Regions from separate parts of the Lysinibacillus sp. FSL L8-0126 genome, predicted to be linked through region 4. Evidence: riboswitches for the same ligand, from Rfam matches in the RefSeq annotation. Region 4 holds a riboswitch; each other region holds the start of a gene.
What was found. Region 4 has a riboswitch for S-adenosylmethionine ahead of MHI34_RS21640 (YezD family protein). Riboswitches for the same ligand answer to the same signal wherever they lie in the genome.
Positions count from the first base shown of each region.

Region 1: it holds a riboswitch for S-adenosylmethionine, as region 4 does, so the genes downstream of both, MHI34_RS12240 (methionine ABC transporter ATP-binding protein) here and MHI34_RS21640 (YezD family protein) in region 4, are expected to answer to the same signal.
Region 2: it holds a riboswitch for S-adenosylmethionine, as region 4 does, so the genes downstream of both, metA (homoserine O-succinyltransferase) here and MHI34_RS21640 (YezD family protein) in region 4, are expected to answer to the same signal.
Region 3: it holds a riboswitch for S-adenosylmethionine, as region 4 does, so the genes downstream of both, MHI34_RS04690 (MetQ/NlpA family ABC transporter substrate-binding protein) here and MHI34_RS21640 (YezD family protein) in region 4, are expected to answer to the same signal.

Region 1 is NZ_CP152028.1:2,504,646-2,512,604, forward strand. Features, by position in the region: gene MHI34_RS12215 (acyl-CoA dehydrogenase family protein) at 1-922, shown strand, start outside; gene MHI34_RS12220 (arsenate reductase family protein) at 1,154-1,510, shown strand; gene gcvH (glycine cleavage system protein GcvH) at 1,717-2,097, shown strand; gene MHI34_RS12230 (TOPRIM domain-containing protein) at 2,189-2,530, shown strand; gene MHI34_RS12235 (thioredoxin family protein) at 2,545-2,856, shown strand; SAM riboswitch class I at 2,913-3,016, shown strand; gene MHI34_RS12240 (methionine ABC transporter ATP-binding protein) at 3,100-4,128, shown strand; gene MHI34_RS12245 (methionine ABC transporter permease) at 4,118-4,786, shown strand; gene MHI34_RS12250 (MetQ/NlpA family ABC transporter substrate-binding protein) at 4,857-5,705, shown strand; gene MHI34_RS12255 (nucleotide sugar dehydrogenase) at 6,227-7,552, shown strand; gene MHI34_RS12260 (polysaccharide deacetylase family protein) at 7,569-7,959, shown strand, end outside.
Region 2 is NZ_CP152028.1:3,748,792-3,756,750, reverse strand. Features, by position in the region: gene plsY (glycerol-3-phosphate 1-O-acyltransferase PlsY) at 1-526, shown strand, start outside; gene MHI34_RS18165 (HesB/YadR/YfhF family protein) at 546-836, shown strand; gene MHI34_RS18160 (spore germination protein) at 989-2,530, shown strand; gene MHI34_RS18155 (Ger(x)C family spore germination protein) at 2,556-3,755, shown strand; gene MHI34_RS18150 (hypothetical protein) at 3,760-3,993, shown strand; gene MHI34_RS18145 (endospore germination permease) at 4,024-5,172, shown strand; gene metA (homoserine O-succinyltransferase) at 5,213-6,148, opposite strand; SAM riboswitch class I at 6,258-6,368, opposite strand; gene MHI34_RS18135 (nucleotide excision repair endonuclease) at 6,518-6,943, shown strand; gene MHI34_RS18130 (hypothetical protein) at 6,996-7,382, opposite strand; gene MHI34_RS18125 (TrmB family transcriptional regulator) at 7,404-7,959, opposite strand, start outside.
Region 3 is NZ_CP152028.1:981,339-989,297, reverse strand. Features, by position in the region: gene MHI34_RS04695 (ATP-binding cassette domain-containing protein) at 1-534, opposite strand, end outside; gene MHI34_RS04690 (MetQ/NlpA family ABC transporter substrate-binding protein) at 640-1,470, opposite strand; SAM riboswitch class I at 1,559-1,663, opposite strand; gene MHI34_RS04685 (PPC domain-containing DNA-binding protein) at 1,786-2,289, shown strand; gene MHI34_RS04680 (pyridoxal phosphate-dependent aminotransferase) at 2,409-3,578, opposite strand; gene MHI34_RS04675 (carbon-nitrogen family hydrolase) at 3,675-4,469, shown strand; gene MHI34_RS04670 (PucR family transcriptional regulator ligand-binding domain-containing protein) at 4,521-6,089, opposite strand; gene MHI34_RS04665 (amino acid permease) at 6,312-7,724, shown strand; gene MHI34_RS04660 (CoA-acylating methylmalonate-semialdehyde dehydrogenase) at 7,748-7,959, shown strand, end outside.
Region 4 is NZ_CP152028.1:4,445,304-4,453,262, reverse strand. Features, by position in the region: gene pepF (oligoendopeptidase F) at 1-627, opposite strand, end outside; gene MHI34_RS21670 (DNA starvation/stationary phase protection protein) at 844-1,284, shown strand; gene MHI34_RS21665 (general stress protein) at 1,476-1,913, shown strand; gene MHI34_RS21660 (hypothetical protein) at 2,014-2,382, opposite strand; gene MHI34_RS21655 (DMT family transporter) at 2,545-3,444, opposite strand; gene MHI34_RS21650 (LysR family transcriptional regulator) at 3,579-4,457, shown strand; gene MHI34_RS21645 (phosphopantothenoylcysteine decarboxylase) at 4,532-5,206, shown strand; SAM riboswitch class I at 5,416-5,512, shown strand; gene MHI34_RS21640 (YezD family protein) at 5,582-5,737, shown strand; gene MHI34_RS21635 (flavin reductase family protein) at 5,820-6,305, opposite strand; gene MHI34_RS21630 (VOC family protein) at 6,464-7,249, shown strand; gene MHI34_RS21625 (cold-shock protein) at 7,354-7,554, opposite strand; gene MHI34_RS21620 (formate--tetrahydrofolate ligase) at 7,767-7,959, shown strand, end outside.

The sequences.
Region 1 (7,959 bases), 1.9 Mb from region 4:
AAACCAACGTCAGCAATTTAAAACAAAGCTTTCTGATTTCAATCTAACAAAAGAGAAATTGTCAACAATGGCTTCTCAATTGTACGCGTCCGAATCATTAAACTATCGTACTGTTGGTCTATTTGAGGATCGTTTAAGCCAGTTAAGCCTTGAAGAGCAAAAGCAAGGAAAAGTAATTGCAGGTGCTATTGCTGAGTATGCAATTGAATGCTCTATTGCGAAAGTATTTGGGTCGGAAACATTAGATTATATTGCAGATGAAGCCGTACAATTACATGGCGGTTATGGCTTTATGGCTGAATATGAGGTAGAGCGTATTTACCGTGATTCTCGTATTAATCGAATTTTTGAAGGTACAAATGAAATTAACCGCATGATTGTCCCTGGCACATTTATGAAAAAGGCGCTAAAAGGCGAGCTTCCTTTATTACAAGTTGCTCAAAATTTACAGCAAGAGCTGCTAATGTTAATGCCAGAAGACATCGGTACAGAGCCACTAGCACAAGAAAAATATTTAGTGAAAAATGCTAAGAAGATTGCTGTATTAGCTGCAGGCTTAGCAGCACAACGCTTTGGTGCGAAGCTTGATCAGGAGCAAGAGGTATTAGTGAATATTGCCAATATCGCTAATCAATTATTTGCAATGGAGTCAGCTGTCTTACGTACAGAAAAGGCAATTGCTCGTGATGGCGCTGAAAAAGCACAGCAGAAATTGCTATACACGCAAATCTTCTGCCAAGAAGCATTCACAGAAATCGAAAAGGAAGCAAAAGACACAATTCTTGCTTCAGCAGATGGCGATGCAGCACGTATGACATTATCTGCACTTCGTAAATTAACACGCAATAATCCTTATAACTTAATTGCGAAGAAACGTGAAGCTTCTGTTAAACTAATCGAAGCTGAAAAATATATTGTTTAATAGCATACACTTTCACTTAGCTATCTGTAAGAGGATAGCTAGGTTTTTTTATGAGAGATGGATAGAAGCTTGAAACTGACGGATAGAACAGCTAGATTGACGTATAAAATAGAGAAAGTGATGAATAGAACAGCAAAACGGATGGTTAGGCTTACGAAAATGAGAGAAGTTCCACCATTCGAAACAATTATGATGGTATACTACAGAAAAAGACAGTAGAGGAGCATTTTAATGACGATTCAATTTATCCATTATCCGAAATGTACGACATGTAAAAAAGCACAAAAGTGGTTAAATGATCATGAGGTTTCCTATGAAGAGGTACACATTGTAGAGCAATCGCCAACAAAGGATGAAATAACAGCCATTTGGCATGCCAGTGGACTGCCTTTGAAGAAATTTTTTAATACATCGGGTATGAAATATCGTGAGCTTGGTTTAAAGGACAAGCTAGCGGAAATGACTGAAGATGAGCAGCTGGAGCTACTTGCTTCTGATGGGATGTTAATCAAACGTCCAATCGTAACGGATGGCCAAAAAGTAACGCTAGGGTTTAAAGAATCAGATTTTGAGCAAACTTGGAAATAGCCGTATTTAAACAGGATCGAACGACTCTTCTAACCGAGATAAAGTCACCGGCAGATGTCACAAATTTTTAACAGAGATGTATTTCAAGTAACTTGAAAAAATTGTGGACTGCAATTAAGCTGGCACGTAATTGAATCTTGTTTTTATAGGAGAAGTATGGCACACTGAAAGTGAATATATTACATATTTATGGAGGGGTTTTTTGCATGAGCACACCTAAAGACTTACGTTATTCTGAAGAACATGAATGGGTAAAAACAGAAGATGGAAAAGTACGTATTGGTATTACTCACTTCGCACAATCTGAATTAGGAGATATCGTTTTCGTTGAGCTTCCACAAGTTGGCGACGAAATCAAAACAGATGATCCATTCGGTAGCGTAGAATCAGTTAAAACTGTTTCTGAATTGTATGCACCAATCTCAGGTACTGTAGTTGAAGTAAATGCAGATTTAGAAGATAGCCCAGAATTCGTTAATGAATCACCATATGAAAAAGCATGGATGATCGTTGTGGAGCCTGCTGATGCATCAGAAGTTGAAAAACTAATGACAGCAGAGCAATACGAAGAAATGATCGCTGAATAAGACAAGCTATAATCGAAAAACGTCGGAAACTACCGGCGTTTTTTGTTATATAATGACTTATAAGTGGGTATGTCTAAATGGAGGTGGCGTAATGTTCGAGGGAAAATGCTTAATAGTAGAAGGACGCTCAGATAAGCTACAAATTGAGCCAATTTTAAATGAGAATGTTACAATACTATGTACGAATGGTACAATTGGTGTGCATCAATTAGAAGAGCTGCTCGATCCCTATGAGAGCTGTGAGCTATTTACTTTTTTTGATGCAGATACTTCAGGCGATAAGCTGCGTGCATTAATGGACAGACATTATCCAGAGGCAGAGCATTTACGTACAATGCCAACCTATAAGGAAGTAGAGACGACACCAAGAAAAGTGTTAGCGATGATATTACTGCGTGCACATTTTTCAATCCATAATGAATATATTTTGTAAGGTTGCGTGAGGAAATGGAAGAATGGTCAAAAGAGCAGTGGGAAACGGCTAAACAGTCGGGACAGAAAGCTGCATTTTATTTATATACACCGATGTGTGGAACGTGTGCAGTGGCATCTAAAATGATGGCCATTATTGAACAATTACTGCCACAGCTACCAATAGGTAAAGCGAATATAAATTTTTTAGAGCATGTTGCTGTTGAGCATCAAATTGAAAGTGTTCCGTGTTTACTTGTTAGTGATGGCGGAAAAGTGACAGATAAGATTTATGCTTTTCAATCCGTACCATTTTTATACGAATTGTTAAAAAAATCAATTGACTGAACTTTACTAGCGTGGTAAAGTATCAAATATATTACTAAAACATTAAATATATCGAACTCTTATAAAGAGTGGCGGAGGGAAGTGCCCTATGAAGCCCGGCAACCATCACAAAGTGAAAAGGTGCCAAATCACTCAAAGATTTTTCTTTGAAAGATGAGAGAACGGTTTAACGTTATTATACGTGACCCCTTCTACTTGTCTGTGAGTGAAGGGGTTTTCTATATGAGAAAAGGAGTATTCGCTATGATCCAGCTTCAAAATATTACGAAGAAGTACAAAACAGCAAATGGCGAATTAACGGCAGTCAAAGACGTCAACCTTACCATCAATAAAGGTGAAATTTTTGGCATTATCGGCTATAGTGGCGCTGGTAAGAGTACCATGATTCGTTTATTAAACGGTTTAGAGAAACCGACAACAGGAACAGTAACGGTGAACAGTCAAGAATTTTCATCGATTAAAGGGCAAAAGCTTAGAGCAGCTAGACAAAAGGTAAGTATGATTTTCCAACATTTCAATTTACTTTGGTCTAGAACAGTTGCCGAAAATATTGCATTTCCTCTAGAAATAGCAGGTGTTTCAAAGGCTCAACGTGAAGCACGAGTAAAGGAATTAATTGCACTTGTTGGTCTAGAGGGACGTGACAGGGCATATCCATCCCAGCTTTCTGGTGGACAAAAGCAGCGTGTAGGGATTGCCCGTGCATTAGCGAATAATCCAGAGGTTTTACTATGTGATGAGGCGACTTCCGCACTCGATCCTGAAACGACGGATGCCATTCTTGATTTACTCGTTGATATCAATGAACGTTTAGGCTTAACAATCGTTTTGATTACCCATGAAATGCATGTCATCCGCAAAATTTGTCATCGTGTAGCGGTCATGGAGGCAGGCGAAATAGTGGAACGTGGTGAGGTATTGCAAGTTTTCCAAGCACCACAAGCGGCTATTACTAAAAAATTCGTATCTCAGATTACGGATACAAAGGAAACACAGGATACGGTGGCACAAATCAAAACAAATTATCCAACTGGACAACTTGTCAAACTGATTTTTGTTGGTGAAAAGACCGAGCAGCCGGTTATCTCACATCTTGTGAAACAATTTGATGTAGAAGTAAGCATTGTTCATGGTAATATTTCGCAAACGAAAAACGGTGCATACGGTACACTGATTGTGCAAATTGATGGCTCGAAAACAAATGTGGCTGAAGCCCTTCGTTATTTAAATACAGTCGAAGTACAAACGGAGGTGATCGCAAATGCTAACTAATCTTTTTCCAAACGTAGACTGGGAAAATATGTGGCAAGCTATGTATGAAACATTGTACATGACGGCAATTTCTACAGTTGTCACATTTATTCTTGGGTTAGTCATTGGGATCGTTCTATTTTTAACAAGCCCTAATCAGCTATGGGCTAATAAAATGGTTAACTTTTTAACGGGTTCAATCGTTAATATTTTCCGCTCCATCCCATTTATCGTGTTAATTATTTTATTAATTCCATTTACGAAATTCTTACTTGGTACGATTCGGGGAGCAAATGCGGCATTACCTGCTCTAATTATTGGTGCAGCCCCGTTCTACGCTCGTATGGTATTGATTGCGTTACGTGAAATAGATAAAGGTGTCATTGAAGCAGCCCGTTCAATGGGGGCAAAAACATCCACAATTATTTGGAAAGTACTGATCCCTGAATCTTTACCAGCACTAATTTCAGGGATTACTGTAACGGCTGTTGCCCTCGTTGGTTATACTGCAATGGCAGGGATTATCGGTGCAGGTGGTCTTGGTAACTTAGCTTTCCTAGACGGCTTCCAACGAAACCGCCAAGATGTAACATTAATGGCAACTATTCTGATCTTAGTAGTTGTATTTATCATTCAATGGATTGGTGATCTCATAACGGTGAAGATCGATAAACGTTAGTAAGACTAAAAGAGGTTATTCCGGTTCTAACCGCTAACATATTTGAAACAAATAAAAGGGAGTGTCATAAATGAAAAAGTTATTAGCAGGATTATTTTTATCTATACTTGTACTAGCATTAGCAGCTTGTGGTACAGATAAAAAGGAAGATGCCAATTCAGCATCTGATCAAACAGATAGTAAAGACAATGTAACATTAAAAGTAGGTGCTTCTAATACACCACACGCAGTCATCCTAGATAAAGCAAAACCAATTTTAGCTAAAGAAGGCATCGACCTTGAAATTGAAACTTATACAGATTATGTTCTTCCAAACCAAGATCTAGATTCAAAAACACTTGATGCAAACTATTTCCAACATATTCCATACTTGGAGTTACAAATTAAAGATAATGGCTATGATTTCGTGAATGCTGGTGGCGTTCATATTGAACCAATCGGTATTTACTCAAAAAAATATAAAACTTTAGAAGATCTGCCTGAAGGCGCAACAATCTTACTTTCTAACTCAGTATCAGACCACGGTCGTATGCTATCATTACTGGAAGCTAAAGGCTTAATTAAATTAAAAGAAGGTATTGATAAAACGGCAGCAGAAATAAAGGATATTGAAGAAAATCCTAAAAACTTTAAATTTGATGCGAATACTGCACCAGAAATGCTTGTACAAATGTATGAAAATGATGAGGGCGATGCAGTACTTATCAACTCTAACTTTGCGATCGATAATGGTTTAAATCCAATCGAAGATGCTATTTCTCTTGAAGACAAAGAATCTCCGTATGTGAATATCATCGCAGTACGTGCAGGCGACGAAACAAGACCAGAAATTAAAAAATTATTAGAAGTATTAACTTCTAAAGAAATCCAAGACTTCATTTTAGAAGAATGGAAAGGTGCAGTAGTACCAGTACAATAATTCAAAGGGTAAGTGAGTGATCTAACTCACTTACTTTTTTATTAGCCCCCTCAAGTATCGCTTATTAATGGTACTTGAGGGGGTTATTTTTATTGCAATTATTAAAAAATGTTGATTTACCAATAATTAACATAATTTAGTGTTGATTTTTTTAGAGTTAGAAAGTAATTCTGAAATTATTTGTTAAATAGGATGAACATTATTGCACAAATATTATTAAATTACATAAAATGTAGGTGTTTATGAGTATATTTTATGATTGTTTAGAAATTGTTTAGTTATAATTAGTACTATATAAATGTTGATGAAGTTTTTTTGAGTTAAATTTATTTTTTTAATCTATTTTGACTAGAAAAATCATACGTAAGTATGTAGCGATGAAAGGAGTCTGTACAGTACGATGATGAGAAGTGACAAATTACTTTGCAGAATGCTTGCCATGAATAACTATGGTCAAACGAAGCTGTAACGAAAAGAACGATGACAATGGACTACTAGATTAGATAAAGGAGTAATTTTTTATGACAATTGAAACGACATCATTAAGCAAAGCTTTATCAAAAAAAATCCACACAAAAAAAGCTACAATTGGGGTTATTGGACTTGGCTATGTAGGGTTACCATTTGCAGTGGAAATGGTTCAAAGTGGGTTTCAGGTAATAGGCTTTGATAAAAACCAAGATAAAATCATGCAGTTACAAAATGGTCATAGTTATATCGCTGATCTACCTAAAGAAAATATACAGCAAATGATAAAGAGTAATCAATTTGAGCCAACGAATGATTTTTCTAAGCTTTCACAAGTGGATGTCGTTATGATTTGTGTGCCTACACCTACTACTGCAGAAGGAACTCCCGATATTTCATATATAAAAGAAGCAACACATACCATCGGACAATATATCAAGACGAATGGGTTAGTTATTCTTGAAAGCACAACGTATCCTGGGACAACAGAAGAAATTGTCCAGCCTATTTTAGAAAACTATGGTTTTGTGATTGGTCAAAATTTATTTTTAGCCTATTCACCAGAACGTGTGGATCCAGGAAATATCAACTTTTCCGTATCAAATACGCCTAAAGTGGTTGGTGGAATAACTGCAGCATGCTTAGAAGTATCAAAGATCTTTTATGAAACAGTCATTCATACCAATGTTTGTCCTGTTTCAAGCCCAAGAGTGGCTGAGATGGAGAAATTGCTGGAAAATACATTTCGTCAAATTAATATTGCCCTTGTCAACGAGTTAAGTCAGATTTGCTACAAAATGGATATCGATATTTGGGAAGTCATTCATGCAGCTTCTACAAAGCCATATGGTTTTATGCCATTTACACCTGGACCAGGAGTAGGAGGGCATTGTATTCCAGTCGATCCTAAATACTTATTGTGGGCAGGACAACAACACGGAATCTCAGCAACGCTAATTGAAGCGGCAGATAAAGTCAATGATTCCATGCCCCATTTTGTTGTGAACAGATTAGAAAACTACTTACGTCTACAAAGTAAAGAGCTGTGTAAGGCAAACATTGTTGTCATTGGCGTTACTTATAAGCCCAATATAAATGATTCACGTGAATCTCCAGCACTTCGTGTTATTCAACAACTACTAGAGAATCAGTGTCAGTTAAAGATTATCGATCCTTTTATTGAAACCTTTTCTGTAGAGCAAGCTCTTGTCAAGACGGACCTACTAACAGTAGAAATAATCCAACAGGCAGATGCAGTATTAATTTTAACGAATCATTCGGATATTGATTACTCTTTAATTGACCAACAGGCTTCTTTAATTTTTGATACACGAAATACCCATTTTCTGTTTAAAAATAAAAATTATTACAAATTATAAGGAGAATTCATGGGAAATGAAACAACTTAAACTATGTGGTCTGCTCATTCTACTGTTGTTAGCAGGCTGTCAATCTGCTCCTAAAGAAACGATTCACCCAGTTGATTCTACCATAGACGTCAAAAAATCTGATGGTACTATGAGTGACTTAATCAGTCATGCCAATATAGTTGTGCCAAAGGTTGCCTTAACATTTAATGGCTTCGCAGATAATGAAACGATGGAGTTACTACTGACAAAATTAGATGAATCGAATATGAAAGCAACCTTTTTTCTAGAGGGGATGCGTGTTGCTCAGGAGCCAGAGCTTGTTAAAGAAATATTAAAAAGGGGACATGAGGTGCAAAATGGTACATTGACATTTCCAGATGTATCAACTTTAGATTATGACCAAACGTATGAAGAAA
Region 2 (7,959 bases), 700 kb from region 4:
TTATAATACCGATATTCGTGAACACGGGAGCGGTAATCTTGGTGCAACCAACACATTCCGAACATTAGGGAAAAAAGCAGGTATTGTTGTAACCGTAATGGATGTGCTCAAAGGAACAGCTGCGGTTTTATTAGTAGCACTTCCCGTTTTCTCTGACAGCACACTGCATCCCTTATTACTTGGTCTTGTTGCCGTAATCGGTCATATGTTTCCAATCTTCGCCAATTTCCGTGGTGGAAAAGCAGTGGCAACATCCGCAGGTGTTTTATTAGGCTATTCGTGGCCACTCTTTGTCCTATTATTTATTACCTTTATTGTGACATTAAAAATCACAAAGATCGTCAGCCTAACATCGATGATAGCCGCTTTAGTAGCACTTATCTATGCAATCGTTTATTATTTTGTTACGGGTGACTTTGCATTAGGCATCTTGGTAGCCTTTTTATTTACCTTTATTATTTATCGTCACCGTGCCAATATTACACGTATTAAAAACGGCACTGAGCCAAAGGTAAAATGGCTTTAGGAAGAGAGGAGCATTCGAAATGAACATTGCATTGACAGATGAAGCACTCCAGTGGTTCAAACACGAAATGGAAGTAGAACCAGGTGATACGATTCGTTTTTATGCACGCTATGGTGGCTCTAGTCCTTTTCATGAAGGTTTTTCACTTGGCATGACTCGTGAAGAACCTATTGCTATAGGCGTACAGACAGTGGTTGATGATGTAACCTATTACATTGATGAGAAAGATCTCTGGTTCTTTAACGATCACAACTTACATGTTGACGTTGATGCTAGTAATGATGAATTGCAATATGACTATCGTACATAAAACAGTCTATCCTTTCAGTCCATGAAAGGATAGACTGTTTTTTTATTTGGCTCCATCATGCCAATAGTTAGATTTTCACCCTCACCTCGTTTATCTCTCAAAAAAATTGTCCACTCTATAAATAATGAGCGTATATTTGAGGAGGAAAACACATGTCTATGTCTAACAATATCGATACCTCCCCATCCCATACAAACGATTTGTTGTATACATCCCTAGCTAAAAATAAAAAAATCATTGAACAGGCGCTTGGTCACAGTAATGACATCATCATACGTGAAATCACAATTGGTGAATCTACCCCTCATAACATCGCTATCATTTCGATTGATGGCTTGTCAGATAAAACGACAATCTCCGATTCTGTTATTGATAAGCTTATGGCAAATATCGAGGAAGAACAAGACATTGAAATAACGACCATTAATCAATATGTACGAAACTCCTATTTAACAGTTGGGGATGTGTCGAATATCGAGCATTTCACAACACTCTACAATGCCATTCTCAATGGGGAAACGGTTATTTTATTAGATGGGTTTGCAGAAGGGATTGTGACAAGTACCAGAAGTGCAAAGGATCGAGCCGTTACAGAGCCATCGACTGAATCTGTTATTCGAGGTCCTCGGGAATCCTTTACAGAAACCATACGTACCAATACAGCGCTCATCCGTCGCAAAATAAAAAGCCCGAATCTCTGGATAAAGTCACGAGTTATCGGTGATGTGACACAAACAGATGTAGCGGTTATGTATATAAATGGCATTGCCAGTGACAAAATCGTCGCAGAGGTATTAGCCCGATTAGACCGCATTAATATCGATGGCATACTGGAAAGTGGCTATATAGAGGATTTTATTCAAGACTCTAAAAACTCTATGTTTCCAACAGTTTACAATTCAGAACGTCCAGATGTTATCGCTGGTGAATTATTAGATGGCAAAGTGGCGATTCTAGTTGATGGTACTCCCTTTGTCTTAGTAGTACCAGCGTTATTTACATCCTTTTTGCAATCAGCGGAGGATTATTATCAGCATTGGATGATTAGCTCACTTGTACGCATACTTCGCTTTTTTGGCATCGGTCTGGCATTAGTCGCGCCATCCTTATATGTGGCTATAACTACCTTTCACCAGGAAATGCTGCCAACACCAATGTTGATTAGTATTGCTTCACAAAGAGAAGGCGTTCCCTTCCCCGCAGTTGTGGAGGCACTCATTATGGAGATTGCCTTTGAGGTATTAAGGGAGGCTGGGCTTCGTATGCCTAGAACAATCGGCCCAGCGGTGTCTATTGTCGGTACTTTAGTTATTGGTCAAGCGGCAGTTGATGCGGGTGTGGTATCTGCTGTAATGGTCATTATTGTAGCTTTAACAGCAATTTGTAGTTTTCTTTTCCCTGCCTACGGTTTGTCGAATACGATTCGTGTGTTACGTTTCCCATTAATGATTTTAGCAGCTATGTTTGGTTTATTTGGTGTTATGTTCGGTATTATGGTCATTATTCTCCATTTATGTAGTATTCGTTCATTTGGTGTACCTTATTTAAGTCCATTTGCACCGTTAGTTTTAAAGGATCAAAAGGATGCCTTTCTTTTGTTCCCTCGTAGAAAGTTACTAACACGACCTCGTTTAGTTAATCAAAAAAATATTGTTAGAGGACATAAATATGTCAATGTAAAGGGCAGGAAATAACTACTGGATAAATGAGGAATGGAATATGGCAAAAATAAAAGTGATTTGCTTACTATGTATCCTCACTTTACTGTTAAGTGGCTGCTGGAGTAAGCGTGAATTAAATGAATTAGCCATTGTCGTAGCACTGGGTATTGACAAAATAGACGAAGAATATGAGATTACCGTTCAAATTGTTGATCCAAGTGAAATTTCGATGCGACAGGCTTCCACGCAACGCTCTCCTGTCGTTAGCTATCATTCGAGAGGCGAGACCATCTTTGAGGCAATTCGAAAAATGACAACCAACGCTGCCCGAAAACCGTATTTTGCCCATCTTCAAGTGGTTGTTTTAGGGGAAGATCTAGCAAAAGAAGGAATTAGTGATTCACTTGATTTAATTGTAAGGGACCATGAATTTCGTAAGGATTTCGATGTCATTATGTCTCATGAAGCGACAGCGAAGGAAGTGTTAAATGTACTAACGCCCATTGAAAAGATACCCGCTAATAAAATGTTAAATTCCCTTGATGTCTCTGAAAAAGCTTGGGGCGCCACAATAGCTGTCAATATAGATGAGTTAGTCAATACATTAACGAATAAACATAAAGGGGCATTAATTACTGCTATTGAAGTACATGGTGATAAGAAATTAGGTGTAGATCAAACAAATGTGCAACGAGTTAAAACGCCTGTGCTGTTGCAGTATGCAGGATTAGCGGTCTTTAAAGGGGATAAATATATTGGGCTATTGACTGAGGGAGAAAGTAAAAGCGTTAGTTTCCTGAATGATAAAATACAGAGTACGATCGAAATCATAGCCTGCCCAAAGAAAGGAACTCTATCATCTGAAATCACTCAATCCACAACAAAAGTGAAAGGGTCTTTTGATAACGGAATGCCGAAAATTGATGTCCGTATTAATGTTGAGCAGAACATAGGAGAGGTCGAATGTGATATCGATCTTACAAAAAATAAATCCATTGATTATGTCAATAAAAAAACAGCTAAGGGCATTGATGAACGAATTCAAAAAACATTGGAGAAAATACAACAGCAATATGAGGTTGATGTGTTTGGTTTCGGTGATGCCTTACATCGTGCAGATCCAAAACAGTGGAAAAAAATTAAGGATGAGTGGGCTTCCATCTTTCCAGATTTGGCGGTAGATGTGCAAGTGAAAGTAACGACACAAGGTTTAGGTACGATGCAAAATTCATTATTAAACAAGCCAAAGGAGGAGTAACGAAATGGTGCTAGCTGTAGCCATCTTTATCATTTCAATGATCCTAGCACTTATTTTTATACCAAAGCTAAAAAAGCAGCATGATTCAAAAACCATTGTCGTATTTTCTATTTTGCTTCTCATCGGAACGGCTTTGAATATGGGAAATGCGCTAAAAATCCATATTCCAAGCCCATTGGATTTGATTACCTTTATCTTTACACCAATTAAAGATTATATTGTGTCATTAACAAAATAGATAGAAGGATAAAAAATGGAGGGTTGCTCGATGGAAAAAGAGATTATTAGTTCAAGACAATTTACAATCATTACATTCCTCTATTCTATCGGAACGGCAATTTTAATTATCCCTTCTAGTATTACGGGTGCCGCTAAGCAAGATGCATGGATTGCCGCCTGCATTGGAGTTGTCCTTAGCCTGCTGGCCGTTAAATTATTTTTAACACTAGCCAACCAAACACCGTCACTTAATTTTGTAGAGGCAAATGAAAAAATTCTTGGTCGTTTTTTTGGAAAAATCACAGCCAGTTGTTTCCTAATCTTAACCTTTCTATCTGCTGGAGAATTACTCTATTTTATCGGTATTTTTATGAAAACCGAAGTCATGCCGGAGACTCCGACATTAGCATTTGCCTTGATGTTTAGTATTATCATTATGTACGCTGCTTATTTAGGCATTGAGACCTTTGCCCGTTCAGCAGAAATTATTTTTCCAGCATTTGTCTTTATTTTTATTTTTTTTATGGTTTGTATTACGCCTCAAATTCATTTTGAGAACATTCAACCCTTATTAGAAGCAACCAAAACATCTATGCTTTATAGTATTGCACGCTTTATGAGTATCTTTTCCTTTCCATTACTGGTGTTATTAATACTGTATCCTGCTGGTGTCAATGTACAGCCATCTGCACAGAAAGGGTTATATTTTGGGACAATCCTCGGTGGCATCGTCTTAATTACGTTGATTGTGCTATCGATTCTTGTTTTAGGACCTGAGAATACGTCATCTAGAACATTTCCTAGCTATGCCTTAGCGCAAAGAATATCGATAGGGAATTTTTTGCAGCGCATTGAAATCATCATGGCCTTTATGTGGATTTCATCCATTTATATTCGCACATTTATGTATTTCTATACGACTGTTGTCGGTCTTGCGCAAATTTTAAAAATCAAGGATCATCGCCCTCTCATATTACCGATGGGTCTAATTGTCATTGGGCTTTCTCAAATTATTCATCCAGACATTGTACATTCAACCAATTACAATAATGAAATTTGGCCAATCTTTTCTTTTATAATCACCATTTTATTACCGATACTTTTATTGATTGTCGCAGTTATACGAAATCGCAAAACCAAAGCTCAAAGTACCGAAACGCCTAATACAGAAACAACGAATGACAATCAAAAAGTCTAATTTCTTTTATGGTGAGAAAAGAAATTAGACTTTTTATTAATTAAATATGATATTCAATTTCATCTACAAAATCCCATTCGTATGGTGTTTCTTGGTAAACATAGTAGTTCAACCAGTTAGAGAATAATAAATGCGTATGGGCACGCCATGTATTCATTGGCTCCTGTGATGGATCATCATTCGGGAAGTAATTCACAGGAACAGCGATATCTATGCCCTTTGCGACATCACGGCTATATTCATCGGCTAATGTTGTCGCATCATACTCCAGATGCCCTGTAATCATAATGTTTTTATTATCTTTTGATTGGACGATGAACACACCTGCATCCTCTGAATAGGATAATAATCGTAAGTCTGGATGATTGCGAACCTCGTCGATCGAAACAGAAGTATAGCGTGAATGTGGAGCGGTAAATAAATCACTGAAGCCACGTACTAAATCCACTGTTAAATCGGTGATTACATGGGAATAGACACCTGAGCATTTAGCTGAAAGTTCTACCTTTCCTATCCCATAATGATGATACAGTGCCGCCTGTGCCCCCCAACAGATATGTAAAACGGATGTCACATTCTTTTTGGACCAGTCCATAATTTCTGAAATTTCCCGCCAATAGTTAACTTCTTCAAAGGCCATTTTTTCTACAGGTGCTCCCGTAATAATCATCCCGTCATAGCGACGGTGACGAATTTGGTTGAACGTTGTGTAAAATAGCTGTAAATGTGATTTACTGACGTTTTTCGACTCATGTGTGGCCGTATTTAAAAAGGTGATATTTACCTGTAGCGGTGTATTCCCTAATAAACGTAGTAATTGAAGCTCCGTTTTTTCTTTTTCAGGCATTAAATTCAATATTAATATGTTTAACGGACGAATTTGCTGTGTTTTCGCACGGTCCTCTTCCATGACGAAGATTTTTTCCTCACGTAAATGTTCTCCAGCTGGTAAATTTTTCGGAATATTAATTGGCATCTTGCGTTCCCCTCTCTTTGATCACTCTCTTTTAGCAAACCTTGCTGACAAATTAAAAAATCCTCCTCATTCCATACGAGATAGAATGAGAAGGATTTTTTCACGTCCACTCTTATCTCTCAAAGGAAAAATCCTTCGCTGGAATTAGCACCTTTCTAACAATTGTTAGAGGTTGCTGAAGCGTCATCGGGCCAAATCCCTCAGCTTCTCTTGATAAGATTATTTAATTACATCGAATTGTAGCATGAATTAGTTAGAATATCAATAATTCATAGAATATTTTGTGATTCAAATGCATGTTCCTCGTTTATTTGATGTACACTAAGCTTGCTATAAGTAGTGTTTCTACATTTAAAATTTATGGTAAACATGCCGTATTTATGTTACCATATAACTTTAGTAACAGAGAGGAACGTGAATACTTTGATTAAAATTGAATTTCCAAAACCTGATGTAGTCATCCGTCAACGTGAACAAGAAGTAAAACCTGGTGATGTGCCTATCACACCATACTTTGGTTTTATTGACTTCCATAAAATCACACGTGATAAAGGCGGCATTTTTTTATTCTATAATGACAAGAATGAGCTATTATTTGTCGGCAAAGCACGTAAAATTCGTCAACGTATTAAAAAGCATTTCGAGGACAATGTATCTCCGATGAAAAATCATCGTGATGAAGTGTTCAAAATTGAGGTCTATGAAGTAGAAGATCCAATGGAACGTGAAATTTACGAAACATATGCGATTAACACTTTCCGCTCCAAATACAATGTAGAGAAAGTCTTTTATTAAGATATCTTGTAAAGAAACCGAAATCTCATTTAATGGGATTTCGGTTTTTGTCTTATATAGAGGTTACGCGATCTATTGGCGTACTCTCGCCGTTTATTCGCAAATCAATCGTGTATAGCTCAGGATCTTTGGTGATGATTTTATATACATAGGGTTGAGCCACTTTTCGTTGCTCGCTACCTTCTTTCAGTTGGATGACTTGACTATTTTCTTCAGCCGCAATACTTGCCAGCACATTCCCTTTCGAATAATAAACAAGATAATACGTAGAGTCATCTTCATACAATAATTGAATCTTATCATTAGCCTCAATTTTTTGTTGAATATTGTCTGGAACGACAGTTAGCTCATGAATCATTAGTGATTTGGTAGGCGTTTTAGCGTTACATGCTCCTAACATTAATAAGCTCATTAAACCTAGCAACACGAATTTTTTCACGTTACTCCCCTTCCCTTATGACTATTCTAAGAAAAAAGCTTTACGCTCCTTAGCAATCCAGTCTTCTAATTCCTGATCATCACGTTTTACCAATCGATTGATAAGGACGTCATGCCAAACATAATCCTCTAACAAATAAATATGGACAGGGTCATTGGTGATAAAGGCCATTTCTTGCGTAGATGGAGAGTGACCATAAATCATTTCCTGACCATCTACCGATAAAATAAACCAATGTGGTGTAGACGTTTTTTTCGTGTAGTGTGTAGCTCTATGCTGGTCAATCGACTCTAGCTGTTCCCCTACATATAGGGTAATACCATGAATAGGAACATGCTGTGCCACTTCTTGAATATCTCCCCTTAAAGTATCATACATATCTTCCCACATCGATAGAATCACTTTTTTCTTGGCTTTTTTTAAAAGTGACTGGCAATAGTTGATGATCGCCTCCTTGCCCTTTAGCATGACTACTTTTGGCTCCACTTCCTGCACTTTTTCCTCTAATTTTTCTAATTTCGTACTCATGGATGTAAAATTCGATTGCCAGCGCTGCTGCATTTGCTGTAAAAACACA
Region 3 (7,959 bases), 1.2 Mb from region 4:
GGCTTCGGTTGTTTCAGGGTCGAGTGCACTTGTTGCTTCGTCACTAAGTAGAACCTCTGGTTCCTGTGCCAAGGCACGTGCAATAGCAACACGTTGCTTTTGCCCACCTGAAAGTTGGTTAGGGTAGCTGTCTAGTTTGTCTGTTAATCCAACAATTTCAGCATATTTAGCCACACGGTTTTTTACCTCTTTCTCGTTATAGCCAAGTAGCTTTAAAGGAACAGCAATATTATGGTAAACGGTTGCCGTTTTTAATAGATTAAAATGTTGGAAAATCATCCCGATTTTTTGGCGTGTTTGCCGTAATTCATGAAGAGAAAGGGCAGTAATGTCCACATTGTCGATTAACACTTTTCCAGCTGTAGGTCGCTCTAGTAGATTGACGCAACGAATGAGTGTACTTTTACCTGCACCACTATAGCCAATCACACCATGAATTTGTCCTTTTTTTACATGGAGATTGATTCCATCTACAGCCTTAATGATGTCTTTTTTCGTCTTATATTCTTTTGAGATATTTTGTAATTGAATCATCCGATTGATTGCTCCTTTCTCAAGCTCCTAAAAAGCAAGAATCTGCTCGTTTTCCATAGAGGAATTTCGGCAGATTCTTCAGCTACTAGAAGCTTCCTGAATGTATTACCAGCTAGGGATTACTGAACCTTTGAATTCTTCTTCAATGAATTGGCGTACTTCATCAGATTGGTAAGCCTCAACGAACTTTTTAATTGTTGGGTCATTTTCATTTTCTGCACGTACCACAATATAGTTCACATATGGAGAGTCAGTAGATTCTAAAAGAATAGCGTCATCTTTAGGATTAATGCCAGCTTCCAATGCGAAGTTTGTATTAATAGCTGCTACATCTACTTCACTAAGCTGCTTAGGAATTTGAGCTGCCTCTAATTCGATGAATTTTAAATTCTTTTTGTTTTCTTCTACATCACGGATAGAGGCTGTTAAGTCTGCCCCATCTTTTAATTTTATATAGCCTGCTTCTTGTAAAACAAAGAGGGCACGAGCACCATTTGTTGGATCATTTGGTAAACCAAATGTTGCACCATCTGGAATGTCCTCAAAGGATTTATATTTTTCAGAGTAAATACCCATTGGATTTAAAATTGTTTTGCCTACTGGCACTAAATTTGTATCATGATCTTTATTAAACGTATCGAGGAAAGGCTCGTGTTGATAGCTATTCGCATCAAGATCTCCTTCAGATAAGGATGTATTAGGTAAAACATAATCAGAAAATGATTTAAGCTCTACTTCTAGCCCATTTTCTTTGGCTACTTTCGCTGCAACTTCTGCGATTTGTTCGTGTGGACCAGACGTGACACCTACGACGATTTTATTTTCATTAATTGCTTCAGCTTGACCTTTACTCTCTTCTTTAGAGCCACAACCTGCTAGAGCTGCTGCTAATGTAAGACTTGCTAAACCTACTAAAAATTTATTTTTCTTTTTCATGAAAACTACCTCCAAGATTGTTTTTATCGGTTTTTGAAAATAAAAAAACTCTCTTACAAACTAAGAGAGGCTCATGAAAAAATGTCCTCTCTTATCTATCAAACGATAATCGTTTGCAGGATTTAGCACCTTCCTTCTAAAAGGAGGTTGCCGAGCTTCATAGGGCCAGTCCCTCAGCTACTCTTGATAAGAGATTTATCATATTTTTTTGTAATTCCGATAGAACTAATATAATTTATAGGTTATAGTAAGTCAATAAATATTTTTTAAATTTTTTATATTATTATAATATTTCGTCATGAAAGAGGGATAGCAATGTCTGTAAGAGTTAATTATGGTATAGGTTCATTTGGCAAGGTTGTAAGTGCTCGATTGCTAATGGGTACAGACATTATTGAAGGAATGGAGGCACTTTGTGAGGAGAACCATATTGAGTCAGCAACAATTGTTAGCTGTATAGGTAGCCTTCAAAAGAGTAGCTTTGTTTATTTAGTACCTGATGAAACATCTCAGATTAACGTAAGTTTTAGCGATGTCATAAAAAAAGAAGGGCCACTTGAATTGATCCAAGGCTCTGGCGTAGTATGTAAGCGCGATGGGGGATATGAAACACATTTCCATGGTTCTATGAGTGATCAATGTGGCGTTGTGTCAGGGGGGCATTTAATGAAGAGGGGGAACCCTGTCATTACGGCTGACATAGTGCTAGCTGAGGTTCAAGGCATCCAGCACTTTCGAAAATTTGATGAAGAAACAGGCCATGTTCAATTTTATCCATTAGAACACGGTTTACAGCAGCCAAGGAAAATTGAAAAATAGCGAAAATGTACTAACTTTTCTTTTCACTGAGTTGCATGTTCCTTCCTGAATTAAAAAATGTTAGACCGAGCTTATAATCGGTCTAACATTTTTACTTTTGTCCCAGCCTCATGTCATGGTTAAGGGTTGAATAATTGTAATTGTTCGATTCTATGGATTGCTTCACGTAAGCGTTCCTCGCTAACAAGTAAACCAACACGGATATAGCCTTCGCCATATCGGCCGAAGCCATTGCCTGCTGCTACAGCGATATCAGCCTTTTCCAATAATAAATCGGCAAACTGCTCGCTAGTATAGCCGAATGGTACAGGGAGCCATGCGAAGAAGGAGCCTTTTGGAGCCGTTACATGCCAACCAATTCTTTGAGCTTCTTCAATGAGTACATTGCGGCGACCTTCATAGGTAGCTCGCAGTTCATCCACACATTCTTGGGAAGCTGTAAGTGCCGTTGCTGCTGCTTGTTGAATAGCAGGGAATTGACTACAAAACAGATGATCCTGAATTAGATTAATGGCAGCAATAATGTCGGCATTACCGACAGCGAAGCCTATACGCCAGCCTGCCATATTATAAGTTTTAGAGAGTGTGTACATTTCAATTCCTATTTCTTTTGCCCCCTCAGCTTGTAGGAAGCTAATAGGTTTATTACCGTCAAATCCTATTGCCCCATAAGCAAAATCATGTGATACGATAATATTGTGTTCCTTCGCAAAGCGAACGGTCTCTTCAAAAAACGCAAGTGTTGCTGTACCACCTGTAGGGTTGTTCGGGTAATTTAGGTAAAGTAGCTTCGCCTTCTCTTTCACTTCATCAGGTAATGTATGATAATTAGGTAAGAAATCATTTGCAGCTAAAAGTGGCATCACTTCAAAATGGACATCACCTAATACGACACCTGATAAGTAATCTGGATAGCCAGGGTCTGGTAAGAGCATTGTATCACCTGGATTTAATACGGCTAAAGGTAGCTCAACGAGTCCAATTTTTGTCCCGCCAAGAATCGCTACCTCTGTGTCAGGATTTAGATTCACATTATATTCACGTTTATAATAGTCGGCAGCTGCTTGGCGTAATTCAGCGATACCGCGAAATGGTGAATATTTGTGATTTTGTGGATTTTCAGCCGCCTCCTGTAATGCTTGAATGATATGAGGGGGCGTTGGTTGATCGGGATTTCCTTGACCAAGATTAATGACATCGCGACCTTCTTCTAAGGCATTATTTACTTTTTGAACTAACGCTGCAAAAAATTGAGTGGGTAGTTGCTGTAGTTTTTTAGAGAATTCCATGCATGATCACCCTTTTCAGAATATAATAATTATTATTGAAGAATATGAAGCAAATAGTATTACTTTTTTTGTTAATTGTCTAGAGGAGGAATGGCTATGAAAATCGGTTGTATTCAATTAAATGTTGGCTTTGGCAAAGTAGAAGAAAATTTTGCACGAGCTGAGGACAAGATTCGAGAAGTGGCAAAAAAAGGAGCAGAAATCATTGTGCTGCCTGAAATGTGGAATACAGGCTATGCGTTAGAGAAGCTGCCTGAACTAGCGGATGTCGATGGTGAACGTACGAAATCCTTCTTGGCTGAATTAGCACAGGAACTTGGTGTACATATTGTAGGTGGTTCTGTTTCAACGAAGAAAGGCGACAAATTTTATAATACGATGTATACATTTGATCGCAATGGAGAACTTGTAGGGGAATATAGCAAAGCACATCTTTTCCGTTTAATGAATGAGCATCTCTACTTAGAAGCAGGGGATGAAATGAATCGATTTGCTCTAGGAGATATTGAAGCTGCTGGGGTCATTTGCTATGATATTCGTTTCCCAGAATGGTTACGTGCACACGCATTACAAGGAGCAAAGGTATTATTTGTACCAGCCCAGTGGCCAACACCAAGGATTGATCATTGGAAAACATTGCTGCAAGCTCGTGCGATTGAGAACCAATGTTTTGTAATAGCAGTTAATCGCATTTCAAAAAAGGTAGAAAACTTTAATGGCCAATCGATGATCATACAGCCTTGGGGAGAAGTACTTTGGATCGGTGCAGAGGATGAAGAAGTAGCGGTGATTGATGTAGATTTTTCTATTGTCGATGAAGTACGTGGAAGAATTCCAGTTTATGACGACCGTAGACCAGGACTATATCATGATGTTGTCGTGAAAGGCTAATAGAGGGGCACGCTCAAGAGGGAGTAATCTTTTGAGCGTGCCATCTTTTTTCTAGCCCTTATCCTCAATCAATGAATTTGCCAATAGCATAAATTCTAATGTAATGCGGTTATGTCCTTTCATGAAATTTTCACCTAGTAAACCTTCAAGCTTTCTTAAGCGGTGATAGAGTGTTTGACGAACAATAAATAATTGGTTGGCTGTTTGCTGCTTGGAGCCATTTGTTTGTAAATAAACCTGTAATGTTTCAAGAAGCTTGCTATTGTATTTTTTATCGTACTCAATAACGGGCTGTAAATAATCGTAAATCACTTCCTGTAAATTCACTTGCATTTGTAATTTATAGATTAAATGATATAAATGCAAATCATCATAAAAGAAAGAGGACGTTTGCACTTTGCGGCAAATATATAAAGTTTCTAAAGCAGTTTGATAGCTTTTAGGAATTTCTTCTACATCGCAAACAACCTTTCCAACGGCTATTTGAAAACCTTGTGCTTGCTGCTTTTTATAAAAGTCGGTATTGGGCAGTGTGGAAAAAATGCTATTCAATATGTCACGAATAGCTTTACTGTCTTTCATATGAAGTAAAATAAAAATAATATAGCTTTTTCTTTCGAATAAAAATGGCATAAATCCATGTTGCTCAAAGAGATTTCGATAATAAAGCTTACTATAGACCATATCCTCCTGTGTCTTTGTCATTGTAGTAGGAGAGGATAAAATAAAGACAGCTCCATTAGATTGTGTATAGCCCGCGTAATGTGTAACGATAAATTTATAGATTTCTTCCTTAGATAATTTTTGATCAATCCAATCGACTAAAATTGTAGCATCCTCAATATTCTTTTTTTCCTCAATATAAAACTCTCGCATTAATAGCTGTGCCAGCGCCGTTGCTGTACGATCTAATATTAATAATTCAAACTCTGAAAATAGTCCATCCTCTCGATAGAGTGTTAAATTTGCATAATGCTGATCAAAGATAAAAATAGGCCCATGTTTAAATTGCTGAGCAGACTTGTTCAATGTTAATAGCTGCTGACGTTTTTGGTGTGTCGTATTGGGGAAAAAAATAGGATTGCGTCCCTTAATGGAAAACATGATTTGTGTTTTTAATTCATTATACATATTTTGTAAAATATCTTCTGTATTTTGTCCTAAGACAGCATTTTTGTTCAAAGCTTGTGCATAAGATTCTAGCGAAGAAATCATTAAATATTGCTGATTGATAATTTGGCTATGTAAATCCTGCGTAATACGAACAAAAGGAACTGCCTCATGAAAAACAATAATGGGAAACTGATGCCGGTTTGCCAGTGCTAGTATTGCTTTTGGAACGGTCTGAATATAAGAGCCATACTCAATACAAAGAGCAGCACAATTTTTTTGAATGATGGCTTCTACAAATGCGGTAAAATTAGCGATACTATGCTGGAGACTAATTCCTGTTGTTAATACTAACTCCTCACCAACTAAAAAATGATCAACTTGTACGATTTCAAGAACATGTACCCATTTGATAATCCTTGATAATCCTTCATGACCTGCCACAACCTCTGCCTTATGAAAATACTTATTTTCCAAAACATCTAGTACTTTAAGTTGAAACGGACTCAATTTAGCCCCTCCCTTAGTTGTATGTATTGTATATTTTTTCTGTTTGATGATTTATATTTTCTTATAAATTCGTGGATATAGTATTTTAAGAATATTTAGTCTATTTTACATTATGTTTAAAACAAAAGTATATAATTTTACAGTTTGTCTATTACTTCAACGTTATGAAACATGTAAAATTTTTGTAAGCGATCAAGCAATCTACTAAAAGGGGTGACAGATATGGAGCAACAAACGCATTTACAAAGAGGGTTAAAGAAGCGGCATATGACGATGATTGCTATTGCAGGAGTAATCGGTGCTGGCCTATTTATGGGGAGTGGTTCAGTTATTAATTTAGCTGGTCCAGGGGCCATTTTATCGTATATATTTGCAGGAATTATCGTTATTTTAGTTATGCGTATGCTAGGCGAAATGGCAGCTGTTAATCCAACGAGTGGCTCATTTGCACATTATGCGCATGAAGCCATTGGCCCGTGGGCAGGTTTTATGATTGGATGGCTGTACTGGTTTTTCTGGGTCATTGCGATTGCACTAGAAGCAACAGCAGCGGCAGCCATTATTCAATATTGGTATGACGGGATGCCTTTATGGCTATTAAGTTTGTTACTAACCGTAGCACTTACTTTAACGAATGTTCTTTCTGTCAAAGCATTTGGTGAGTTTGAGTATTGGTTCTCTCTTATTAAGGTTGCAAGTATAGTGGTTTTCCTTGGTCTTGGTGCCTTCATTATTTTTGGCATCGCCCCAAACTTTAATGCTGTAGGTATGACCAATCTAGTCGGGCAAGGTGGTTTTTTACCTAATGGTTTTGGTGCTGTTCTAATGGGTGTCGTCATTGTTATTTTCTCCTTCATGGGAACAGAAATTGTGGCCATTGCTGCTGGTGAATCAGATGAACCATTAGCTGCTGTAACGAAAGCTACCAATTCCATTACTTGGCGGATTTTAATTTTCTATGTGGGCTCTATAGCGGTTGTTGTAACGCTATTGCCTTGGCATTCCTCCGATATTTTAACAAGTCCTTATGTAGCGGTACTCGATTATATTGGAATTCCTGCTGCCGCACAAATTATGAATTTTGTTGTGTTAACAGCGGTGCTATCGTGTTTAAATTCAGCACTTTATGCAACATCACGCATGGTATTTTCTTTAGCAGAAAAGGGAGAAGCGCCAAAAGCATTTTTAAAATTAAACAAAAAGGGTGCACCTGTCAATGCCATTTTAGCAGCAACATTTTTCTCGTATATTGCAGTCATTATGAATTATGTTTCACCAGATAAAGTTTTTATGTTTTTACTGAGCTCTTGTAGTGCGATTACTTTAATACTTTATTTAATCATTGCCTTTTCACAATTAAGAATGCGACGCAAGATTGAACAAGAAAATTTAGAGCTATTAAAGGTGAAGATGTGGTTTTTCCCTTATTTAACGTATTTCACAATACTCGCTACAACAGCTTTATTAATGGCGATGTTCTTTATAGAGTCTATGCGCTCACAAATTTTATTTACATGCGTTGTCGTCGCTATTGTGATGATTTTCTATGTGCTTACTCAAAAGAAAAAGACGATTAAACAACCCGATGAATCAAGTTCTATTTTTAGCAAAGAAGAATTCGATTTTGAACAATAATACGATAAAGGAGTGGTCTAATTATGACAGTTCAGCAAGAAATGAAAACGCTCACACATTTTATCCAAGGGGAAGAGGTAGCTGGTACAAGTGGCCGATTTTCAGAGGTTTATAATCCATCAACAGGAGAGGTTATTGCAACAGTACCACTTGCTTCAAGAGATGAGGTAAAGCATGCTATTCAGCTTGCAAAAGAAGCCTTTCCAGCATGGAAAAAACGATCAATTGGTAAACG
Region 4 (7,959 bases):
TATTTCTGTATTCGCTTCAAACTCCCAGTCATTTTCGTAAAGGACGAAGCTAAGTGGATGCTTTTCACCATTGGCTTCAAATTGACCAAAGTTCATGTCTACTAATTTCGTCGTATTGTATATTTCATATGGTGCATCGAATGTAGCACTAAATGCTGCCAATGCTTTTTCGACTTCAGGATGTAGCTGGTGAGGCTTTTGCTTTAACAGTTCCTCTAGATAACGTTTGTAAAGAGGGCTTGATGCTGCCGCTTCTTGTAAAATAGCTTCATCCAACGCTAGTAACTCACTGCGCACGAAGGAGAGAGCGCTGCTTACCTTTCCAATAGCTGTAGCAAATTTTGCAGCCCGCATTTGCGCTCCATCATTTGTACGATCTGTTTCAAGGTTTAAGCTGGCATACGTGCCAATCGGAACAAACCTTTTTTGTAGCTCTTCAAAGGCAGATAGCACGTCAATAACTTTTTGTGCATCTGTAATCGTTCCTTGGTATTGCTGCTCGAAGCTAAGTGCGTCTTCCACCAATTGTGCTAAAGTAGGTTCAAAATCAGCATCATGGTTCAATAAATCTGTTAAATCCCAAGTTTCTTCTACTGCTACATCTTTTCGTAATGGTAAAACTTCCATTCATAGACACCCCTTTACATGTAAGTGATTTCATTATAACGAAACTATTTCGGAAAGTGAAATAATTTCATAGAATAGTTGCAATATTCTTAATGTAGATCGTTTGTCGAAGACATGTTTGAAATATTGTCGGGCGGGAACAATAGATGTATAGCCGACATCATTTGTTACACATATTAAAGGCTAGAACAAGACATATTGGAGGAGAAAGTGATTATGACACAAAACTTAAACAAACAATTAAATAAGCTAGTGGCTACATGGTCTGTACTTTATACAAAGCTGCACAATTATCATTGGTATGTGACAGGACACTCATTCTTTACACTGCATGCAAAATTTGAAGAGTTGTATAATGAAACAACCTTGAATTTAGATGAAATTGCGGAGCGTATTCTTTCAAAGGATGGCAAGCCAGTCGCAACATTAAAAGAACATCTAGAGCTTTCCTATGTAGAGGAGGCGGCAGGAAATGAGACGACAGAGGAAATGGTCGCTACGATAATTTCGGATTTCCAAAAGCTCATGAAAGCATTAAATTCCACAATGGAGCTAGCAGCAGAAGAAGGGGACGATCGTACAGAGGATTTACTTAACGCCATGTACCAATCTCTTGAAAAGCATACATGGATGTTAAAAGCCTTTCTTGACAAGTAAAAACGACAGTTACAGCATGTTGGAGATATTAAGTACTCTGGCATGCTTTTTTTCTGCAATTAATGCTTGATGTCAAAGCCATAACATGTATTAAGGGTTCATAACAATTATGACAGTTTGGTAAAAAGCGTTTGCTTGTGTACAGCAAGGGTAATTATCTAGTAAGCCATATAAATTAGGAGGAATTGAACATGATGAATGAACAAAACCCACAAATTGAGGTGGCCCACACGAGGGATGAAATGCTTCACATTTTAGAAAGTATGCGGTTAGAAGGTTATCAACAAGAGGATATTCATATTATTGCGAAAGATTCCGAACAGTTTGAGGATGTAAAATGGGATGCTGATGTCCAAACACATGAGGCTGGTAATTGGGTGGACCAATTTAAGTCTTGGTTTACAGGTGACTCGGCTGTGACAGAGGGCTTAAAACGATTTAATCTATCAGAGGGACAAATCGCTTATTATGCACATCTTGTGGAGCAAGGTAGTATCGTCTTATATGCGGAACGTGAGGATGATGTAGATCTGCTACAAGCACATTCTGAGACAGTTGCCGAGCAAGAGGCACGTTTAAAACAGCAAGAGCGTATGATAGAGGCAGAGCAATATAGAAGGTTTTTATAATGATCAAACCAGTGAGATATGGCTCTGGCTTGCTGGTTAAAATATAGACAAAGTCGTTTTATTCGACTTTGTCTATTATTTTATCTAACACTATTTTCCTTTAAATCCCATATCTATATTTAGCAATGTTATCCTTCGCATTTAAAATCGAAAGTATCGGGTCACTTGTAGGCTTTTCAAATGGCTGCTTAAACAGGTTATGAGGCATAGTATGTAAATGGCTAGCTTCTTTATTGTCATGGCTTTGTTTAGTTTCCATCAGGAGTACTCTTTGTCCATTTGGTTTAACAAGATATTGACGCACATAGCCATTTTCGTGTCTGACTTCAATTTTCGATTTGTTCTTTTTGGCGTCTTCCTCTTCACTGCCATCCACATATTTAAGTAAATCCAATAGGTTTTCTGTTTTAATAGGTTGATTGACCTTAGCTGGTAAATAGTATGATGTATTTCGGGGTTGAATTTGCATAGATGACTCTCCTCCAATTAGTTTCTGTAAAAAATAGACTGTATAGTAAACTATTTTACATGTAGTGATGCTATAAATTCAATACATAGTAGAAAAGGAAGCTTGAGATATAACTCTCAGCTTCCTTTTTCATTCGTAAATGAAGTGACATGACACACTATTTTATTGTATGACTTTTTCCTGTGCTTCTTTTTTAATAAAACGTAACGCATGAAAGTGCTCTAATTGAGCCACTAAATTACCAATAAGGATAAAGCTACCGCCAATCACTAATTTCACTGTTAAACTTTCACCAATAAACATCATGGCAAACATGGCTGCAAAAATTGGTTCTAATGAAAAAATAAGTCCTGTATGTGTAGCAGAAGTATACTGTTGTGCAACAGTTTGGCCAACAAAGCAAAATGCACTACAAATGATACCGAGCCCTAAAATAGCCAGCCAAGATGACATTGAATTTGGCAATGTCGGTGTTTCAAATATAAATGTTAAGACAAGGGCATAGATACCAGCAAAGCCGAGCTGATAAATTCCGTATGAAATGGATTCAACATTTCGTGTAAATGAGCTATTCAGTAGTAAATAAATGGAATAGCATAGTGCTGCAATGGCTACTAATAAATCCCCTTTATGGAAGGTGAATGAGCCATGTGCTGTTAAGACTGTAATACCAATCATCGTGCAAATGACCGCAAAGCTAACGGCTCTCGATGGTAATTTTTTTTCAATGAAACTGCTGAAAATCGGCACTAATACTACGGTTAGGCTTAAAATAAAGCCTGCATTTGAGGCAGAAGTAGACTGTAAACCAAATAAACTTAACGCGAACACAATGAATAATAAAAATCCTTGAATAGCCGCATATTTTAATGTTTTACCATTTACTTTGATCATCCGTTTATAAAAAATAAGTCCTGCTACGAAAAATGCAATGATACAACGCAATGCCACCACATTATAAACTGCCAATGTTTCAAGCCCCATGACCATAAAGGTATAAGATAGTCCCCAAAACATTGTGACAATAACCATCAATACATTTGCTTTTCCTTGGATACTCATTATGTTCACCTACCATCTGTGTACTAAAACAGTTTTTATACTAAAATTTACTATATATCTTGTATTGTGATTAGTAAAACGAATGTTTATAATGAATAGGATTAAAAAAATTCATGTATATAGAGGGATGACGGATGAGCTTAGTTAAATATGAGATTTTAACAAAGGTGGCAGAGGTAGCAAGCTTTACAAAAGCAGCGGATGCACTAGGACTAACGCAGTCTGCTGTGAGCCATGCCGTGTCTAGTTTAGAAAAAGAATTTGGCTTTGCTCTCATTCATCGAAGTCGTGCAGGTGTAACACTGACGAGTGAGGGGCAGACCATGCTAAGGGCGATGCGTCAGGTTCTGGATGCCCAGGAATTATTGCAGCAGGAAGCGGCCCATATACTGGGTGTAACACGCGGGAAAGTTCGAATTGGCGTTATTTCAAGTATTTCCTCGAATTGGATGCCAGAAATTGTTCGTATTATGGATCATCAATTTCCAGGGATACAAGTAGAGTTACGAGAGGGAGATTATTACGAAATTGAACAATGGCTGCTAAGTGGGGAAGTCGAAGTAGGATTCTTGAATGGTCAAAAATCAGAGCAATATCAATTTATGGAATTACAACAAGACCCTTTATTATGTATTGTTTCAGATAAAAGCCCTTTATTTCATAAGACAGAAATTGATATTGTTGACCTAGAAGATATGCCTTTTATCATGACTTCCTATAAAGGGACAAATGATGTAAAGGTACTGTTGGAGCAATATCATGTAAAGCCCCATATTCGCTTTGAGCTTTCTGAGGAGGTAGGGATTCTTTCAATGATTTCCCATCATTTGGGCATTAGTATTTTGCCTCAATTGGTCATTCAACATTTACCATCAACGTTAAAAGCAATCCCGCTAAAGCAAGGAGGCTACCGTACCATTGGAATTGCGATGAAGCACCATGCTTCCCCTGTTACCAAGAAATTTGCGGAAATATTAAGTGCTTGGTTAAAAGAGCAAAATAGTACGCTATGATTGTGGCTATTGAAGCACATCCTTACATTACGTTAAAATAGTATTTGTATATATTGTAGAAAATAGGTGAGTGTATGGGGACATTACAAGGCAAAACCGTACTCATTACAAGTGGGGGAACACTTGAAAAATGGGATCGTGTACGAGGGCACACGAATTTATCAAAAGGGACAATGGGCTGTTATTTAGCAGAGGCCGCATTGGCTAAGGGTGCGAATGTAATATATATGCATGGCTACTTTGCACAGCTTCCAGCAAACCACGACAAAATGACATTGGTAAAATTTGAAGGTATTGAGGATTTAGGAGAAAAGGTACGTCATGCGGTTCAGCTACAACAAGTCGATATTGTTATTATGGCTGCTGCTGGCTCCGATTGGGTTATTGACAAGGTTTATGATCAATCCGGTAATTTAATGGAGGAAGCGGGGAAAATGCCTTCTGACGAACCACCTATTATCCATTTTAAAAAGGCACCAAAAGTATTAGGGCAAATCAAGGGCTGGCAACCGAATGTAACGCTAGTGGGCTTTAAGCTAGAAGCTACAAATGATGAGGATTTTTTACTCGCTCGTGCAAGACTGCGTATGGAAGCCGCGCATGCTCAATTTATGGTTGCAAATAGCTCGCAGTCTTTATATGGCGGAGATGAGCCTCATTGGATCGTGCCTGCTGAGGGACAACCAATTAAGGTGATGGGCAAGCAACAGACAGCACAAACTTTAATGGAATGTTTGCATAGGGAATAACGTGATGAACTGTGGAGAAGGTCATACTTCTACACAGTTTTTTCTTTGCCATTGTGGTTAGATAGACTGACATAGCATACAATACGATAGGATTATGAGTGAATTATAACAGAGAGGATGCTATTACAAAGTATTCAACTAGGTTTTCTAATATTTTATATTGACATTCGGATAACAGAATTATAGAATTATTTTCAAGAAACGCAGTACTCTTATCAAGAGAGGTGGAGGGACTTGGCCCCATGAAGCCTCGGCAACCGAGAAGATAGGTGCCAAATCCAACAGATGGTGTCTGAGAGATAGGAGGGGCTATCAATCGGTTTGATGCGTTGGCCTCTTTTGTACAACTAGGAGAATAAAGAGGGGGTGTATCGTATGGCTCAATCGGCAAAGGTAGATGATAAAAAATTAGAGGCAATTGCTAAGGCAATTCAAAATCTTGAATTTGGTGAAGTGAATATTACGATTCAAGATGGTGTGATTGTGCAAATTAATAGGCTTGAAAAGCAGAGATTTCCACAGAAGAAATAATGCTCATTTCAGTTGAACGATGTGAAAAGGCCACCAATAAGCATGGTTTCCATTGCTTACAAGTGGCTCTTTTTTATGGAAATTAGCTATAAAAGCTTTTTGGAATTGGACCGATATGACGACGATGATAGAGAAGGGGTTCTTTTTGAGAATTTGTAATGTCTAGCACTTGCCCAATAAAAATAGTATGATCGCCTGCATCTATTTGCTGAAATGATTTACATTGTAAAATAGCTGCTGTATCATGTAAAATCGGTAGCCCAAAAGTAGAAGTAGACCATTTAGCTTGAGCAAAGCGATCCGGGACTTTACTTGCAAATAATGTACATAAATGCTCTTGATTACTCGCTAAAATATTGACAGCGAATTTTTCCGCACCCATAAAGTAAGAATGGAGCTGAGATTTTTTATCAAGTGACCATAAAATAAGTAGTGGGTCAATGGAAACAGATGCAAAAGAATTGACTGTTAAGCCAATTGGATTCGTTTCATGACATGCTGTCACAACCGTTACACCTGTAGGATAGTTACCTAATGCCAATTTAAAAGCAGCTACTTGATCTGTCATTCAAATCACCTCTTTATAGTTAGTCATAAATTAGTTAACGGAGTTAGTAGGTAAATTGCACTTTTTTTCATACCATATAGTAACTCCTTTTCTTAAGTAAATTTTAAATCAATTAAACATCCAGGTAAAGCTAATGGGGGAAAGAAAGGGGAATTGCCATGACTTTATATTTTGATCATCTGGTACATCAAGTAGAATCACCAGAAAATATAAAGGTTTTCTTCAATAAACGAAATGTCCGTACAGTGAACGGTGGTCAACACACGATGTGGGGGACTTATAATACGCTAAGCTATTTTGGCTTAAGCTATATTGAACAAATCGCTATTTATGATCGTGATTTATTTGAGCAAGCGGCTTTGTACCCTTATTCCCTACATTATACGTTTAAACGTGATCGTGAGCGCCAAGGATTTTCACGAATTGCCTTGCGCACCAAAAATATTGAAGACGAGGGTCAACGATTGCGTGCATTGGGCTTTGAAGTATATGGTCCCGATGCTTGTAGCCGAACAAGACCAGATGGCACGACACTAGAATGGAAGCTATTGCATTTTGGCATGCCCAACCTTTCATTGGATTTTCCATTCTTAATTGAATGGGCAGATGAAGATGAGGAACGTTTGGCACAATTAAAAGCTAGTGGTGCAATCGATGAAAACCAAGCCATCACAATGGAATCTATTCAGTTTTTTGTCAAGGATGTGGAGGAGACGGTTCAGCTTTGGCAAAAGGTATTACAGCTACCCGATTCCGAGCAGCATGAGCAATTTGTGTCACTACAGCTACCAAATATGCGCTTGGATTTTTATGAGGAGGCGGCAGCATCTGCCATGACGCTAGGGCATTTAAAGGAAGGACCCATCGGTGTAACATTGAAAGATCCACACCGAACAAAGGAAACATTAGTTTGTCCAGGTGCTTTTTATTGGATTAATAGATAAATTAAAAATCCACTTCAACAGTTGAAGTGGATTTTTATGTGCAAACATGTCAAAAAGCGGATTGAGCACTATTCATCTACCTCATCCACTTTCAATTTTGGAGCTTATAATTTTACAACATTTGATGCCTGGGGTCCTCGATTGCCTTCCACAACATCAAATGACACCTTCTGACCTTCTTCAAGTGTACGGAAGCCTTCCTCCTGGATGCCCGTAAAATGTACAAATACATCTTCTCCATCATCACATTCAATAAAGCCATAACCCTTTTCATTATTGAACCACTTTACGATCCCCTGTTGCATAAGCATTCGCCTCCAATGCGCTTGAATGTAAAATAAAGTTAACTAAGTTGTGCTATCATTGAGAAAATGTGAAAAATTGCATTTTCTCTTAGAACATACATGAATTGAACAAAGATGTCAATTGATTGTCGAAATGCTTGTGTATCTGGCTTTCTTTTTTTTCACAATTAAGACTATAATGGAAATGAACAACATAGAAAGTAGGATGCCAAATGACAACGAAAAATCAACCATTATCAGATTTAGAAATCGCTAGTCAAGCAGTAATCAAACCGATTACGGAAATTGCCAATGCTGCGGGTATTCCAGAGGATGCTCTTGAGCAGTATGGACGCTACAAAGCAAAAATTGATCCTTTAAAAATTACAGCTCAGGGTGAGGACGCAAAGGTTGTGCTAGTTTCAG